One region of the Paenibacillus durus genome, then DNA from elsewhere that is predicted to be linked to it. Evidence: riboswitches for the same ligand, from Rfam matches in the RefSeq annotation. Region 1 holds a riboswitch; the other holds the start of a gene.

Evidence for each region. A riboswitch is a leader RNA that binds a small molecule or an ion and turns the genes downstream of it on or off. The one in region 1 is predicted to bind cyclic di-AMP.
Region 2: it holds a riboswitch for cyclic di-AMP, as region 1 does, so the genes downstream of both, PDUR_RS14645 (APC family permease) here and PDUR_RS00140 (resuscitation-promoting factor) in region 1, are expected to answer to the same signal.

The regions. Positions count from the first base shown of each region.
Region 1 is NZ_CP009288.1:27,369-35,118, reverse strand. Features, by position in the region: gene PDUR_RS00165 (small, acid-soluble spore protein, alpha/beta type) at 160-336, opposite strand; gene veg (biofilm formation stimulator Veg) at 498-773, opposite strand; gene yabG (sporulation peptidase YabG) at 926-1,825, opposite strand; gene rsmA (16S rRNA (adenine(1518)-N(6)/adenine(1519)-N(6))-dimethyltransferase RsmA) at 1,895-2,779, opposite strand; gene rnmV (ribonuclease M5) at 2,776-3,327, opposite strand; gene PDUR_RS00140 (resuscitation-promoting factor) at 3,488-4,612, opposite strand; cyclic di-AMP (ydaO/yuaA leader) riboswitch at 4,890-5,125, opposite strand; gene PDUR_RS00135 (TatD family hydrolase) at 5,323-6,093, opposite strand; gene PDUR_RS00130 (HD domain-containing protein) at 6,133-7,419, opposite strand; gene PDUR_RS00125 (AbrB/MazE/SpoVT family DNA-binding domain-containing protein) at 7,731-7,750, shown strand, end outside.
Region 2 is NZ_CP009288.1:3,457,469-3,465,218, forward strand. Features, by position in the region: gene PDUR_RS14620 (ArsR/SmtB family transcription factor) at 78-371, shown strand; gene PDUR_RS14625 (MFS transporter) at 433-1,587, shown strand; gene PDUR_RS14630 (protein YmzB) at 1,661-1,996, shown strand; gene murB (UDP-N-acetylmuramate dehydrogenase) at 2,120-3,034, opposite strand; gene PDUR_RS14640 (ABC transporter ATP-binding protein) at 3,209-4,009, opposite strand; gene PDUR_RS14645 (APC family permease) at 4,269-6,086, opposite strand; cyclic di-AMP (ydaO/yuaA leader) riboswitch at 6,212-6,371, opposite strand; gene PDUR_RS14650 (disulfide oxidoreductase) at 6,549-7,019, opposite strand; gene PDUR_RS14655 (DsbA family protein) at 7,016-7,750, opposite strand, start outside.

The sequences.
Region 1 (7,750 bases):
CGGCTGCGCCGTCCCCGTAGGAGGAGGGCATCTGTTTCTCGTAGAAATATAAGGACATCCATAAGCGTAAACTTATAGATTCTTATATTTTAAGGCAAAACGGGGACGCCCTGCTTGGGAGCCCCCGCCTTCCTTACCGCTTTTCGGCTATTTCTAGCCCTAAGATTTGCGTGCAGCCTGCTCGGCAAGCTGAATCGCTCTTTTCACCATGTTCCCGGCATCCTTCGCCCGGATTCCTCCCCAGCCCTCGCGCTCCACGGTGTCGTAGAAGCCGAGCTCTTTTGCCAGCTCCGTCTTCAGCTCCTCGGACATCATGCTACGTCTTCTGCGGCTCATGCGGCATCCTCCTTGTGGGTAGTAATGATGAGTTAATGCCCTCTTAGTATGGATTGCCTCTCCCTTGAACATACGCTTTCCGCTGCTTCACCTAAGAAGACGCTCTCCGAAAAATAAAACAGCCTTTCCTAAGCGAGGAAAGGCTGTTTATGAATAAAGAGTTATGCTTTGGCATGCATGAGCGGCATCCGCACATCGTCCTCACATACCGTAATCTCCACGGACTCGGTAAGAATATCGGCATAGCTGTAGGAGACGCGCCCCAATGACTGCTGCTCCTGATCCAGTTTGACAATAAATACAGAAGGGTACGTTTCTTCCAGGACACCGGTGCGCTCGACCGTCTTGCGTCGGCCACCGTTTGCTCGTAACGTAATCTTAGAACCGACATGAGCTTCGAGACTGCGTTTAATTTCCAACAGCGCGTTATTAGCCATTGCCTGAAGACCACCTCTTTCCTTGTCCATTATAACCTCTTTATTACAATATGTCAAATCAAACAAATTATTATAGTAGATGCCAGTTATGTTTGTCAACGATATTTTTAGGAGGCAAATGGACAAGCAAGAGGTCTCAGGCTCCGGGCCTTTTAAATGGCGGAAGGTGTTACTTTCAGCGTAGATAAATCCTGAAGCCGCGGCATGCCAATCCGCAAGCTCCCTCGGGTTTCGATCCCGCCCAGTCCCTGGCTGCCGCTGATCGTATGATTCAGCACGTCGCTTAAGTTGATCGTTTCCCTTATGGAAGTCAGAGCGGCCTTTGCCGCGATATACACGGGGTCCAGCGCATGAATCAGAATGCGTCCCGGAGAACTGGCAAAATTCGCGCCGGCCCCAAGCAGCGCTTCGAAATGCGATTGACAGGCGCCGGCGATAACCGTCAGCGCGTCATAATGGCGTTCGTAATCTCTGGCCACCCGAATGGCGGCAACGAAATTTTGCGAATTTTTATAACTGCTTAAGCTGTGCAGATCGTAAGACGGCAGCGACTTAAGCACACCGTCATGACCAGTAAGCACCACAATATTGGGCCGGACTCTCGGCAGCAGCCGATACAGCACGGACGCCATCTCCGCTTCCCGCACATGATGGCCTTCAGACGGAATGCGCAGCTGCTCATACAGGCTGAGGCTTTTATTCAAATAAGCCGGATCGCCGTCAAGATGCAGTACTTTTCCGGGAAGCTCAAAGTAAGAAGCTTCTTTTGCCGCCTGCTCCCAAGTCCCAGCCGGACTCAAGGCTCCAAACCTGATCTGCTCCTGCCGGTCCTTCCTAAGCTCTGTTAGCGATTCGGCGGCTTTGATCCGTGCGCGTTGTCCCCGCTCCGTCATAGCCTCGGCAGGCACCTGAACCAGATCGCTTAGCGGAGAGTCCGCGAGCAGCCGAAATTCGGTTCCTTTGATGATGGCCTGATTTAGCACTATATGCTCCACCCGAAAAGTCACATCACCGCCATAAGATCTTCGAACGACCAAGTCTCCTAAATTCATCAGAACATCACCTCTAACCCATCGTATGGGCAAAGGTCACGGATGGTTCATCTTTTGGCCGTTTAAGTTCTATGAAATACCTGCTGCAAGCAGTACGTCGCTTAAACGCGCATATTCCGCCAGACTCAGCGTCTCGCCGCGGCGGGAAGGCTGAATGCCTGCCTCACTCAGCAGCGCCTCCAGCCGTTCCCTCCCCTCACCGGGAAAAAAGCGGGATTTCAAATTATTGGATATGGTTTTCCGCCGCTGTGTAAAGGAGGCACGCACCACTTCAAAAAAATGCTGCTCATCCCTCACCTCTACGGGCGGTCGCTCTCTGACCTTCAGCCGGATGACTGCCGATTCCACATTCGGCTGGGGAATAAATACGGTGTGCGGCACGGTGCAGATCAGCTCCGGCTCGCTGTAATACTGCACGGCGATGCTCAGGCTGCCGTAATCCTTGCCTCCCGGCGACGCCGCCATCCGCTCGGCAACCTCTTTTTGAATCATCACGACAATGTTCGCTAGCGGCAGCTTTTCCTCCAGCAGCTTCATCAGAATCGGAGTCGTCACATAGTAAGGCAAATTAGCGACTACGCTGACCTTGCCTACTTCCGCGAAATCCTCGCCGAACAGTTCATGCAGGTCCACATTTAACACATCGGCATGGCGTATCTTTACATGCGGATACGGAGAGAGTACCTCCTGCAGAATCGGAATCAGCCGCTGATCGATCTCTACGGCCGTGACAGCCCCCGCTGTCTGCGCCAGGCGTTCAGTAAGCGCGCCGATGCCGGGACCGATCTCAAGAGCGCCGGTACTCTTATCGAGACCGGCTGCGTCTACAATTTTATTTAAGATATTTTGGTCGATCAAAAAGTTCTGGCCCAAGCTTTTCTTGAACGAAAATCCGTGAGCCGCAATAATCTCCTTGGTACGTCTCGGGGACGAAATTTCTTCCCTTCCGCTCATGAGGATAGACCTCCCTGCTCAATTTGGGCAACCGCTTTTGCAAACTCTTCAGGCGTAATGCCGAACATCGACAACCGCTTGTACAGCTGCTTGCCGTTACAGTAACCGATGCCAAGTATATTGCCAAGCGCCATTCTCCGCTGTGCAGCTTTAGGATGCATAATCATACCAGCGGCCATGAGGTCTTCCATCCCAATTAGAATCGGCGCTCCCTCGAAGGATGTATGCACATTCTCCAGCGCATAGCGGATCGCTTCCGGCGAGGCGTTCTCGACACCGATATCACCCTTTAACGTTGCGTCCTCCTCCGGAATGAAGGCATGCTTGCATCCCGGCACCTTCGATGAGACAATCTTGCGTATCCGTTCTCCCGCATGATCCGGATCGGTCAGGATAATGACGCCCCGCCGCTCCATCGCAAGGGCGATCTTGGCGATTACCCGTTTATCCACCGCCGAACCGCCGGTTTCAATCGTATCGGCATCGACCGCTCTTTTGACGGCGGCGGTATCGCTTTTGCCTTCCACGACAATCAATTCTTTAATCATTGTTAAGCGTTCCTCCCACAGCGGCCGCACGGCCGCCTTTACCCCAAAAATAAAGCAAAAAGAAGAGGATTCGCTCCCCTTCTTTTTGCTGAAATTATATAAGTGATGAGCTTTCATCAATATAGCGTATTGCCGCTGAATTTGCAAAATAAATACGTTATTAATCCAGCTCCGGTTTAACCGGACCGATGACGTAAACGGCGCGCGACTTGCGGCCGAAACTGCGGGCATGGCTCAATGAATCATAATAGACGTCAATCTTATTGCCTTTGATAGCCCCTCCGGTATCCTCAGCGCGGCGGAATCCCAGTCCCTCGATATATACCCACCAGCCGATTGGAATCACACGAGGATCCACTGCGATGGTCCGGCCTTCTGTTACGCGTGTACCGGAAGCTGTTCTAGTGCCGATTCCCGGTTCTTCTGAAGAGTATGCGGTCATCGAAACGTTCTTGATCATTTTTTTGTATTCGAAGTTTACGCCTGCTTTGCTGGAGGAAGAAATTTTCGCGGCGACGGGTTTGGGAACGGCTTTCGTGCCTACGGCGATAACCTTATCCTTGGTCACCGTCTGCACTTCTTTGCCGACCATGCGCATTGAGACCAACTTACCGTCCTGATAGGTTTTCTCAATATGCTGGATTATAGCACCCGGCTTGCCGGCTTGCGCTACTCGTACTTTCCCTGTGATGAGGGAGGGGTCCGCCGTCTTAATCACTCGGAAAGGCAAGCTTTTCGTCCGCTTCACAACCTGCTTGTTGATGCGGATAACCTTGACTTCCGTTCTGGCGTTAATTGCGGTGTCTAGCGAAGGAAATACCTTATCGTGGGTACCCAGGGAGATGCCCAGGCTGCTAATGGCCTGACCGATTGTATCTTCGGTCGTATACAGCGTCTTTGTCTTTCCGCCTTCAGTCAGAATTAATTCCTGTGCCCGGTCAATGACGATCCTGTCGCCGTCTTCGATTCGATCGCTAAGGCCCGCCGAAATTTTGTCATACGGTTTGAGCGGGATCGGTTGTTTGGCCAGGGCTTCTCCCAGAAGCGCTTCACGCGTCTCCAGAGCGTGAACTTTCCCGTCTATCTCCAAAATGATTTGTTTGCTGCTTTGAGAGCGGATATACAACGTAATAAGCAGCGCGATTGCTATCCCGATCACGCCCGCCAGTGACCACGCGCGCAAAGACCATGCGCGTATATTCACTTGCTCCCACCATAACCTAAATGCATTAGACCTGCTGGATGATTGCGAATCATGGGATACTTCTGGTTGGAATACGCCCATCTTCTACATCCTCCTTACATAGTCCGCCTGAATTATAAATCGCAATAATGTACCCGGCGAAGCTAATAGAGATTGTAACAGAACGCGATACAATTCAAGTGGTTCGCATCCTGCTCATAAATCGCCTGCCCGGCATGGCATGCATCCGCCTGTTATATAACAGTTCACAGGCAGAACTCGTTTATTCCAAACAAAAAGAAGCCTAAAAAAGAGTCTTGATTAGAGGACTCTTTCGTGGCTTCCGGAAATGTCCGAATAAACGGCCAACGCACGAGGTTTCCTCTCTTACTTGCGCTTACGGGGTTAGCTGTCGGGTTTGGACGAAAGAGAGACGCCCTATCTTAGGTCAACCGCTCATGGCGGCTGCCTTCAAATTCACCCCAAAGACCACGTGAAGAAATCAAATACAGCCTGCGACGCCAACTTGTTGTGTCTAATGTGCGGCCTAAAAGCATTCGGCAAGGCGATATTGGTTCCCCCGTTCTCCATACGGAGACTCAGCGAGACGATTTATGATCAGTGTCTGTCTCTGTAACAACAGCTCACTGCACTGAAAAGATGATATCCTGTTTCGATGCATGTTGTAAAGCAGCAATCAACCAGATTTGCGCAAAAAAATGGTTAAATTATTGTAATAAACAACCGTTTTTTCGTTAAAAAACTTTAATCCTTCGCTCATCCTCACTTTTTTGGCTAGTTTTCTCCCGTTTTCACCGAATGCCAAATAGTTCCAGTGCGTTCGCATACGTAATTTCCGCCAATTTTTCCACTTCCATGCCCTTAATTTCAGCTGCAGCTTCTGCCACCAATCTGACATGAGCACTTTCATTTCGCTTGCCTCGGTAAGGGTGTGGCGTTAGGTAAGGAGAGTCCGTTTCGATCAGCAGACGGTCCAGCGGAACCTGCGCCAGCACCTCTTTCGGTACCCGGGCGTTCTTGAACGTAATCGGTCCGCCAAAGGAAAGATGAAAGCCAAGATCCAGGCACATTTTGGCTGTCTCCCAGCTGCCCGAGAAGGAGTGCATGACCCCGCCGATTTCCGATGCCTTTTCTTCACGGAGAATGCAGACCACATCCTCATGAGCATCCCGGTTATGAATGACAATCGGCATATTCAGCTCTCTTGCAAGGCCGATCTGACGCCGGAACACTGTATGCTGGACCTCCTTGGGCGAAGTATCCCAGTAATAGTCGAGCCCTATTTCTCCAATGGCGACAACTTTGTCATGGCTGCACAGCGAAGCAATCCAATCGAGATCTCCGTCCTTCATGTCAATGGCATCTGTCGGATGCCAGCCTACCGCCGCATAAATAAAATCATAGGATTCGGCGAGCTTCATTGTGGACGGAATCGTTTCCCGGTTAAAACCGACATTGACCATTTTGGAGACTCCCGCCTCTAGGGCGCGGGCAATCGTCTCTTCACGGTCGCCGTCGAAATGTGATGCATCCAAATGGGTATGAGTGTCGAAAAGCTGCATATCCGCTTCCCCCTTTTTGCGGTTTTTGGCTTACATTTCTTAGCGTAAATCAAATAATTCCTTAATGGATTCAGGAAGCATTGGCAGCGCTTTTTCCAGCTTATCCTGCGGATAATAGAGATGGTAACGGCCGCGGTGAATCCCGCTTATAGAGCGGACGATGTCCGACACCTCGGAGATTTCACGCAGCCGTTCCTGACGATCGAGCAGGAGAATCTGCTTGCCGTGAAAGCCCTCTTCCGGCCGAAATACATCGTAGGGCAAATCTGTCGGAAAATCAACTTCCAGGTCGTATTCCGGGTTCAGTCCAGCCGAGGCGAAACTGCGGCGAATGTCATCAATTGTCTCCATATCGAGACTTTCCATTTCTACATATTTATACAGTTTACGATGAATGAAGCGGCTGCACAAGTCGCTGAGCAGTTCATCCTGTTCCGAGGTCCACTGCATAAACGTTGCCTGTACGAGTGCTTCATCCAGCTGCAAATACTGCTGCACACTCACCTCGCCGCGAAATAAATCAGTCAGCGGTTCAACCATAAACCGGAAGGAGTAGCCCTCCTTAAACAGCTGCTTGGCCCGCCGGAATACTTGGCGCAAAATAATTTCCGAGCTGCGCGTTACCGGATGGAAATAGACCTGCCAGTACATTTGGTACCGGGACATTAAATAATCCTCAATCGCATGCATCCCCGATTCCTTCACAACTACCCGCCCGTGATAAGGACGAAGCACCCGCAAAATACGGTCGATGTCGATCGTGCCGTAGTTAACCCCGGTGTAATAAGCGTCGCGCAGCAGATAATCCATCCGGTCGGCATCCAGCGGACTCGACACCAAATTGACAACAATATCATGCTCATACTTTTTGCGGATGACCGAAGCCACTTTTTGCGGAAAATCTTCCTCTACTTCCTTCAAAATCTCAGTAATTCCAGTATTCTCCAATATAATGCGACAGGTCCAGTCTTCATGATTCATTTGAAAAGCTTCTTCTATAGAATGGGAGAACGGACCGTGTCCCAGATCATGCAAAAGCGCCGCGCACAGCGCAACCAGTCTTTCCTCAGGGAACCAATCTTTATAACCGCTGCGTTCAAATTGGGAGATAATGCGCCGCGTAATTTCATATACCCCTAGCGAATGGGAGAACCGGCTGTGCTCGGCTCCATGGAAAGTCAGGTAGGTCGTCCCAAGCTGCCGGATGCGGCGCAGACGCTGAAATTCCTGTGTATTAATCAAGCGCCAAATGACCGAATCCTGTACGTGAATATAATTGTGAACCGGGTCTTTAAATACTTTTTCTTCAGTGAGCGGCTGCTGCATGTAATCAACTCCTTTGTCCTTAACAACGAATTTTCTGATATTTTTATATGAGGAAAAGATATGTCGTCATATTTTGTCGAAAAAAGTAGATTTTTTGGTTTCCATTTCGACATTTTTATTATATATTATGAATAGTTATCCAACCGTTTGAAGATCAACCCTTCCTGAGAGCCAATTGCAGCTTAAAAATAATTCACCCGCTAAAAAGAGGTTGACTGTTTTGGGAATGGTTGGTATTATATGTATCATAAAACAGAGAAGATTGTCGAAACGTGACATTTTTTGATTATTTGAGAGGAGCAACGATTGTTATGATGAAATCAACGGGCAT
Region 2 (7,750 bases), 2.6 Mb from region 1:
TAGCTTTTCCCTTTCAATTTGTAGCAACATTATGACATTCCGATTGACAGACTGCCGCATGACGATATAATAGTTCTATGACTATTGAACAACTTGCCGCTTCTGACGAACAACGTGTGCGCATCTTCAAGGCTTTGGCCGATCCTACCCGTCTGCAGATCATTCGGACCCTAAAGGGCAGCCGTACTGAACTGAACTGCGGAGAGATCGGAGAACGCTGCGAAGCTTCCAAATCGAACGCCTCATACCATTTCCGCACCCTGAGGGAGGCAGGGCTGATTCTTGTCCGAAAGGAAGCTCAGACCAAATACATACAGCTTCATTATGAGACATTCGACACTTATTTGCCCGGATTCCTGGATTCCCTGTGATCCGGTTTTTTATAGCTATATTGTTCAATAGTTATTTAACTAATGAAATAGGAGGCTTATTATGCAAAAATCAAGTTTGGCACTCTTCTTTCTGGTCATGTTCGCTATAGGCACGGATACCTTTCTGATCAGTCCCCTTCTTCCCGTCCTTAGGCATGAGTTTCATGTATCTACGGCAAGCTCGGGCTGGATGGTCAGCGCTTATGCTCTAGGCTATGCCTTATTTGCCCTGGTGGCGGGACCGATATCCGATCGGCTCAACCGTAAGCATGTTATGGTATTCGGGATGGCCGCATTCTCTATTTCCACGGGATTATGCGCCGCTGCTGCCGGCTTCTGGAGCATGGTCCTGTTCCGTTTTCTTGCCGGTGTCAGTGCGGCCGTCATATCCCCGCAAATCTGGGCGTCCATTCCTATCCTGCTTCCCAAGGACAAAATATTGCAGGGAATGGGCATTGCCACCGCCGGTCTCTCCATTGCCCAAATGCTGGGTCTGCCGCTTGGCAGCTTTTTCGCCGCCCGCGATTGGTCTCTTCCCTTTATCATCATCGGCTTGTTTTCTCTCCTGCTGACCTTGCTTCTCCTGTTCCTGCTGCCAGCTCTTCCGCCCCGCAGCCCATCGGGAAACCGTCTTTCTCTCCTGAAGCCATACTTCGGGCTGCTCTCTTCCCGGATTGCGGTTACCGCCTTTGCCGCCTATTTTATTTTTCAGATCGGCAATTTTGCCGCCTTCTCCTTTCTCGGCTCCTGGCTCTCCGGCGCTTTTGGAATGAATGTGGCTCAAATCGGCCAAGTCATGCTGTATCTGGGTGTCGGCAACATGCTTGGCAGCCTGTTCGGCAGCCGTCTTACTACGCGAATTGGCCGCTCTACAACGCTGCTGCTGGGTATTGCGGTGAATAGTGTCATGTTCCCGGTGCTCTCGCTGACACACAGTCTTTCGGGCATCAAGGCGGAACTGCTTGTCATCTTCGGCATTACCGGAATTCTGTTCCCTATTATGATAAGCATCCTTCAATCTTTGACGGACACTGCACGCGGAACGGTCTCGGCCCTGACGAACGCCCTGATGTATCTCGGAACTACAATTGGAGCTGCCGCGGCCGGGGGAATTTATCAGACTTCAGGCGTCTTTATGGCCGTTACTTTGGTAACTGCGCTCTCCTTTGTCCTCTCCGCCTTCCTCTTTCGAAAAAGTGGAGTCGCGGCATCTTAGATGGATTCAATTTGTTATAGCAGGGTAAATTACTGATTAAGACTGACAAAGCGGCAAAGGATGGGATCTTACGATGGAAGAACATGTGCAAATGTTGGCCGATTGGCTTAACGGGCATACGGGCGGAACGATTGTTATCGAAAAACAGGAGATGGAGGACCGCGACAAGGTTTATTTTAAGCTGGATCGTGTCGATTACCGGAATGCCGATGACGTCGTTGATCATTATCTGGACAACGCGCTGATCCTGCACGGCACGGGCAGCACGATGAACGCGGACGGCGACCTCGTCCCCCTGCCGCTACAGAGCTTCGAGATCGCTGTCACCGGCCTTGCCTTCGCTTCTGCGGATGAGAAAAGAGTACAAGCACAAACGGAACGGGCCAAATATACGTTTACGCTCGAGTAAGAACAAGCCAAAAAGCTGCGGGGAGCACTTCCCCGCAGCTTTTTTGAAAATAAAAATGTGAATAAGTTTACTATGTCCTGCTGCGCCTACCCGCCCGCCGCTGGCGTCGGGTAATGCATCCCTTTAAAGCTCTTCCCCGATGATCTTGACTTCCGTTTCGAGTTCAATGCCGAATTTATCCTTAACTGTCTCTCTTACATGCTGAATCAGACCGATATAATCGCTTGCCGTAGCGTTATCCGCATTAATGATGAATCCCGCATGCTTTTTCGATACTTCAGCTCCACCGATTCTTGTTCCCTGAAGTCCGCTTTCCTGAATCAATTGGCCTGCATACCGTCCCGGAGGACGTTTAAAGACACTGCCGCAAGAAGGGTATTCCAATGGCTGCTTGGATTCCCGCATTTCGGTCAGCTTATCCATCGAAGCCTTGATTTCATCGTAGTTTCCGGGCTTTAAGGCGAACCGGGCTTCCAAAATGAGATAATCTCCGCTTGAGAACACGCTGCTGCGGTACCCCCATTTCAGCTCATCGCCTTCAAGCACAGCCATCGCCCCGCTCTTGTCAACGACAAGCGCGCTCTGCAGCACATCCGCCACTTCCCCGCCGTATGCGCCGGCATTCATATAGAGTGCGCCCCCGACCGTGCCGGGGATGCCGCAGGCAAATTCCAGACCTGCCAGCTTGTGCTCCAAGGCGAAACGGGAGGTCTCAATAAACTGCGCTCCGCACTGGGCGATGATCACATCATGCTCCACGCTGATCCCGCTTAATCCGGACGTGTGCAGGACGATCCCGCGAACCCCTCCGTCTCTGATAATCACGTTCGATCCATTTCCTAATATGGTAAGCGTAATGCCTTGTTCGGCAGCATATGTAACGATCGCTTGAATTTCTTCGTAAGTCGAGGGTGATGCCAGAATGTCGGCCCTGCCGCCCATTTGAGTGAAGACATGCGGTTTGAGCGATTCATGGCTTTTAACTATTCCAGTCGGAACAAGCCTCTCCAGTTCTTCTTGAATTTTCCCGATATCCATGGGTCTGCTCCTTTATCTGTTTTGCATATGTCAGGCATCCCCAACTTTAACAACGAACAGGCTCCCTTGTCAATGATAAGGAGCCCTATAGATCGTTATTAAGTTTGCGGGACGGAGAGGTTCCTGGCAGATCAGGCCTCTGCTCCCGCAGCGCCAGGCTTTACTTTCGCCTTTTCAGACGGCCTTGCACTCTGCCAGGCTGTGAGGAAGGCACAGCGGCAATCCCGTCCGCGGGTCTTCGACAATATCCGCCTCGATGCCAAACACTTCGCGCAGCACCTCCGGCGTCATAACATCGACTGGTGCGCCTTCGCTGATTACGGTGCCCGATTTAATCGCTACCATATGATGCGCGTAGCGGGAGGCGTGATTCAAATCGTGAACGACCATGATAATCGTCCGGCCCTCCTGCTCGTTAAGCACCTGCAGGAGCTGCAGCACCTCAAGCTGATGCGCCATATCGAGGAATGTCGTGGGCTCGTCCAGGAATAAAATGTCCGTCTGCTGGGCCAGCGCCATAGCGATCCATGCGCGCTGCCGCTGGCCCCCGGACAACCGTTCGATCGGCCGGTCGCTGAAAGCTTGCATCCCCGTCACTTCAATGGCCGAGGAAATAATGTTCCGGTCCTCAGCGGTGAGCGTGCCGAAGCCCTTCTGATGGGGATAACGGCCGTAGCCTACAAGCTCAGAAACGGTTAGTCCGTCCGGAGCGGTCGGATTTTGGGGCAGAATGGCCAACTGGCGCGCGACCTCCTTGGTCGACTGAGTATGGATCGATTTGCCGTCAAGCAGCACTGTGCCGCTAGTCGGCTTCATCAGCCTGGCCATCGTTTTGAGGATTGTGGATTTACCCGAGCCGTTGGCGCCCACGAGAGCCGTGATTTTTCCGGTCGGAATCGACAGATTGAGATCTTTAACAATAATCGAATCCGCATAACCGATACTTAATTGAGCTGCATTCAAACGCTCCAACATCAGCTTCACTCCTTATGTCTAATGATGCATAACATGTCATTCTTCATTATTGCACCGAACGTTTACCTTGTTTGATTAAATGATATTGATTATCATTATCTTTGTCAACTTTAATATCAAGGGCGGTTTTGTCGTTTTTTTGTCCATAAGTAAGTAATAACGACTGCATCATCCTATTAAAGCACGCCATACGAAAAAAAAGCAGCCATCGGAGAAATTCTCCAACAGCAGCTTTCCGTTACCCGGTCTACCCGCCGGGTTATTTATTCAGATGATACGGCACCGTCGCAACGACGATATCCTTATTGTTCATCAGGTAAGTCCGGATAAAGACACTCGTCTGATTATGCAGGATAGCCTGCCACCAGTGCTTGGTGATAAATTGAGGGATCAGAACGGTAATATGGTCCGTCTCAGCGGTCTTCCATTCCACCGTATCGATAAATTTAACCAGCGGGCGCAAGACACTGCGGTACCGTGAACGAAGCACGATAAGACGCACTCCGGGGTCCCATTCCTCCCATTTCTGCTCCATCTTGCGAATCTCTTCCTCGTCAAAGCCGATGTATACGGCAACCACATTATCCGTCAGCGATTTCGCATAGCTGATTGAATTAAGCACCGCCCGGGTTACAGCGGATACCGGAATAACGATCGTACTTCCCTTGATCACCGGCTTATCCTTATCGAGCTGAATCCGAAGCTCATCGGCCGTATTCATAAAATGTCGGTGAATGCGGAAGAAGATGAGCATTACGATCGGAAGGAAAATAAAGGCTACCCATACGTTCGCGAATTTGGTGATGATAAAAATAAGCGTAATGGTAAGAGTTGTAAGCATACCAACCGTATTTACGGCAAATTTGCCTTGCCAGCCGGCCGGCTTCAGCTTGAACCAGCGCACCATCATACCGAGCTGGGACAGAGTGAAAGGGATAAATACGCCGACGGCATAAAGCGGAATCAGATTTCCGGTTTCACCGTGAAATGCCGCCACAAGCAGCGACGAAGCCACTCCGAGAAAAATAATACCGTTCGAGAAGCCAAGACGGTCGCCGCGAACCATAAAGGCATGGGGCAAATATTTATCTTTCGCCAGCATGAACGACAGCAGCGGGAAGGCCGAGTAAGCCGTATTAGCGGCCAGAAACAGGATTACGGCCGTTATCGCTTGAATGCCGTAATAGAGGACACCCCGTCCGAAGGTCGATTCGGCAATTTGAGAAACCACCGTTTCTTTTGTACTCGGGGTAATGCCGTACCAGTATGCCAGCAGCGTAATGCCGGTAAACATGAATCCCAGAATGAGTCCCATCATCATCAGTGTCTTGGCGGCATTCTTCTCCGCTGGAGCCTTAAAGTTCGGGATCGCATTGGATACAGCCTCGACCCCGGTCAGGGCCGAACAGCCGGAGCTGAAAGCCTTAAGAAGCAGGAACAGACTGACATTGGAAACAGCTGAGCCGATTTCGGGAACAGCGGCATGACCGCCGCCGACCGCGTATTTAACCAGTCCGGAAATGATCAAAACCACAATGGACAAGACGAACAAATATACCGGGATGGCAATGAAGGATGCCGATTCGGTAACACCGCGGAGGTTAATTATCGTCAGTATGATAATCACCGTAACCGCAATGGCCACTGAATGCTCGTGAAGGCTCGGAAATGCCGAGGTGATCGCATCCGTTCCGGCCGAGGCGCTTACGGCAACCGTCAGAATGTAGTCCACAAGCAGGGAACCACCGGCCAGAAGCCCTGTGGAAACGCCGAGATTATCCTTGGCTACAATATAGGCTCCCCCGCCTTGAGGATAAGAAAATATGGTCTGCCGGTAAGATAAAATCAGAATCGCCAGCAATCCCAGTACGGCGAGTGCAATCGGCAAAGAGTACCAGATGGCTGTAAAACCGGCAGCTACCAGCACGATCAAAATCTGCTCTGTTCCGTAAGCAACGGACGAAAGGGCATCTGACGATAGAACGGCGAGTGCCTTCAGCTTGGAAAGCTTTTCCTGGTCGAGTTCGGTCGATTTTCTGGGACGACCGATTAATAGTCGTTTTACTCTGCTTACCATTTTGGATACATTTCCTCTCTTTGGTGAGTTGAAGCGGTAGTACCGCGCGCCGTTTTCAGTCGTGGATTTTCAAAAATAAGGGCACAAAAATAAGCATGCGGAAATGACCGCATGCTTTTGCATGATCATTATCCCACTGTAGCTTACGAGGTTAGCTGGCGGATTCGGACTGTGGAAGCCCTACGGGCCGGATTGACTTAACCGGTACCGATTCACCCCGTCGACCATAACGGTCAGGTTGGTTCCCCCGTTTTTCCTAACTGGAAAATTCAGCGCATATTCAACTTCTCACAAGGTCTAATATTAGTCCATAAAGCGAGAGCCGTAAACAGTGAAAATAATGAAAAAGGAATGAAAAACCGACTAAATCACGCAAATTTCAAACATGATATGTTCATGTCGTTTATTCTCTTGTATTATCCCTTCAGCGCGGGTTTTTATGCCATTTACATGAAAAAACTTCTACTCTACCTGAGTGAACCCGTCCCCAGTTTCTTCGGAATTCTCTTCTGCGCTCTCTCTGCCGTTCCACAGCAATACAAAAATAAGCACAAAAGCCGTTAGCGCCAACAGCGGAATGGTGATAAAACCGAAAAAATTTAAATAATCCTTCGTACAAGGAACACCGATGCTACAAGGAACCACTGTGCCCAGCGCCGGAATTTTCTGTTCCGCGTAATGATACAGGGATATGCTTCCGCCTATCACGCATAACGGCAGCACATACGGAATAATCCGCTTGTCATTACGGTAGGTTGCGATACCCAGAAGAAAAACTTGAGGGTACATAAAAATCCGCTGGAACCAGCACAGCTTGCAGGGTTCGTATTTTAACACTTCGCTCAGGTAAAGGCTGCCTGCTACAGCGACCAAAGATACAAACCAGGCCAGATAGAGACAATGCCGCCTTAAGAAGGTGGAAAATGCGCTCATTCCGCTTCAGCCGCCTTTGCCGCTGATTCAATCTCTGCCGCAATCGCTCCAAGGTTAAAAGGATCACTGGCCCTTACACCGTTAATAAACAGCGATGGTGTACTTGTCACATGATTAGTTTTTGCAACCGCATTATCTCTTGCCAACTCATCCGCATATGTACGGTTTTGTATATCTTTGCGCAGAAGATCATAATCGATAGGGAGCTTTTCATTTTGCGCAAGCTCTACCAGGAAATCCTCGGTCGCCCACTCGGCATTCTCATCACCCTGGTTCGCATAGAGGGCATCGTAATAGGTCCAGAACGCTTCGCTATTCTGATGATAGACTGACAGCGCTGCAAGGGAAGCCGTCTTGGAATCAGGCCCGATAAAGGACATATTGACAAAATAAAGCGCCGCCTTCCCTGTCTCGATATACTCTTGCACAAGCAGAGGTTTGATGCCGACGGAGAACCGGGCGCAGGCCGGACATTTGAAATCGCCGAACTCTACCAGCTTGATCGGTGCATCCGCCTTGCCAAGTCTGGGAAGTTCATCATAATTAAACGATGCCGGACTGCCGGAGCCTCCTGGATTGCCTGTATTTTTGGTAGCCAATACAAAGAGACCGGCGAAAATAACGACTGCGATCAGGATTGTTCCGATTAATAGAATGCGGGTCTTCTTCTGCCTCTCCAGTTCGGCCTGGCGCCTTTCTTGCTTGATCTTGGAAGAGGAGGTCGTCCTGTT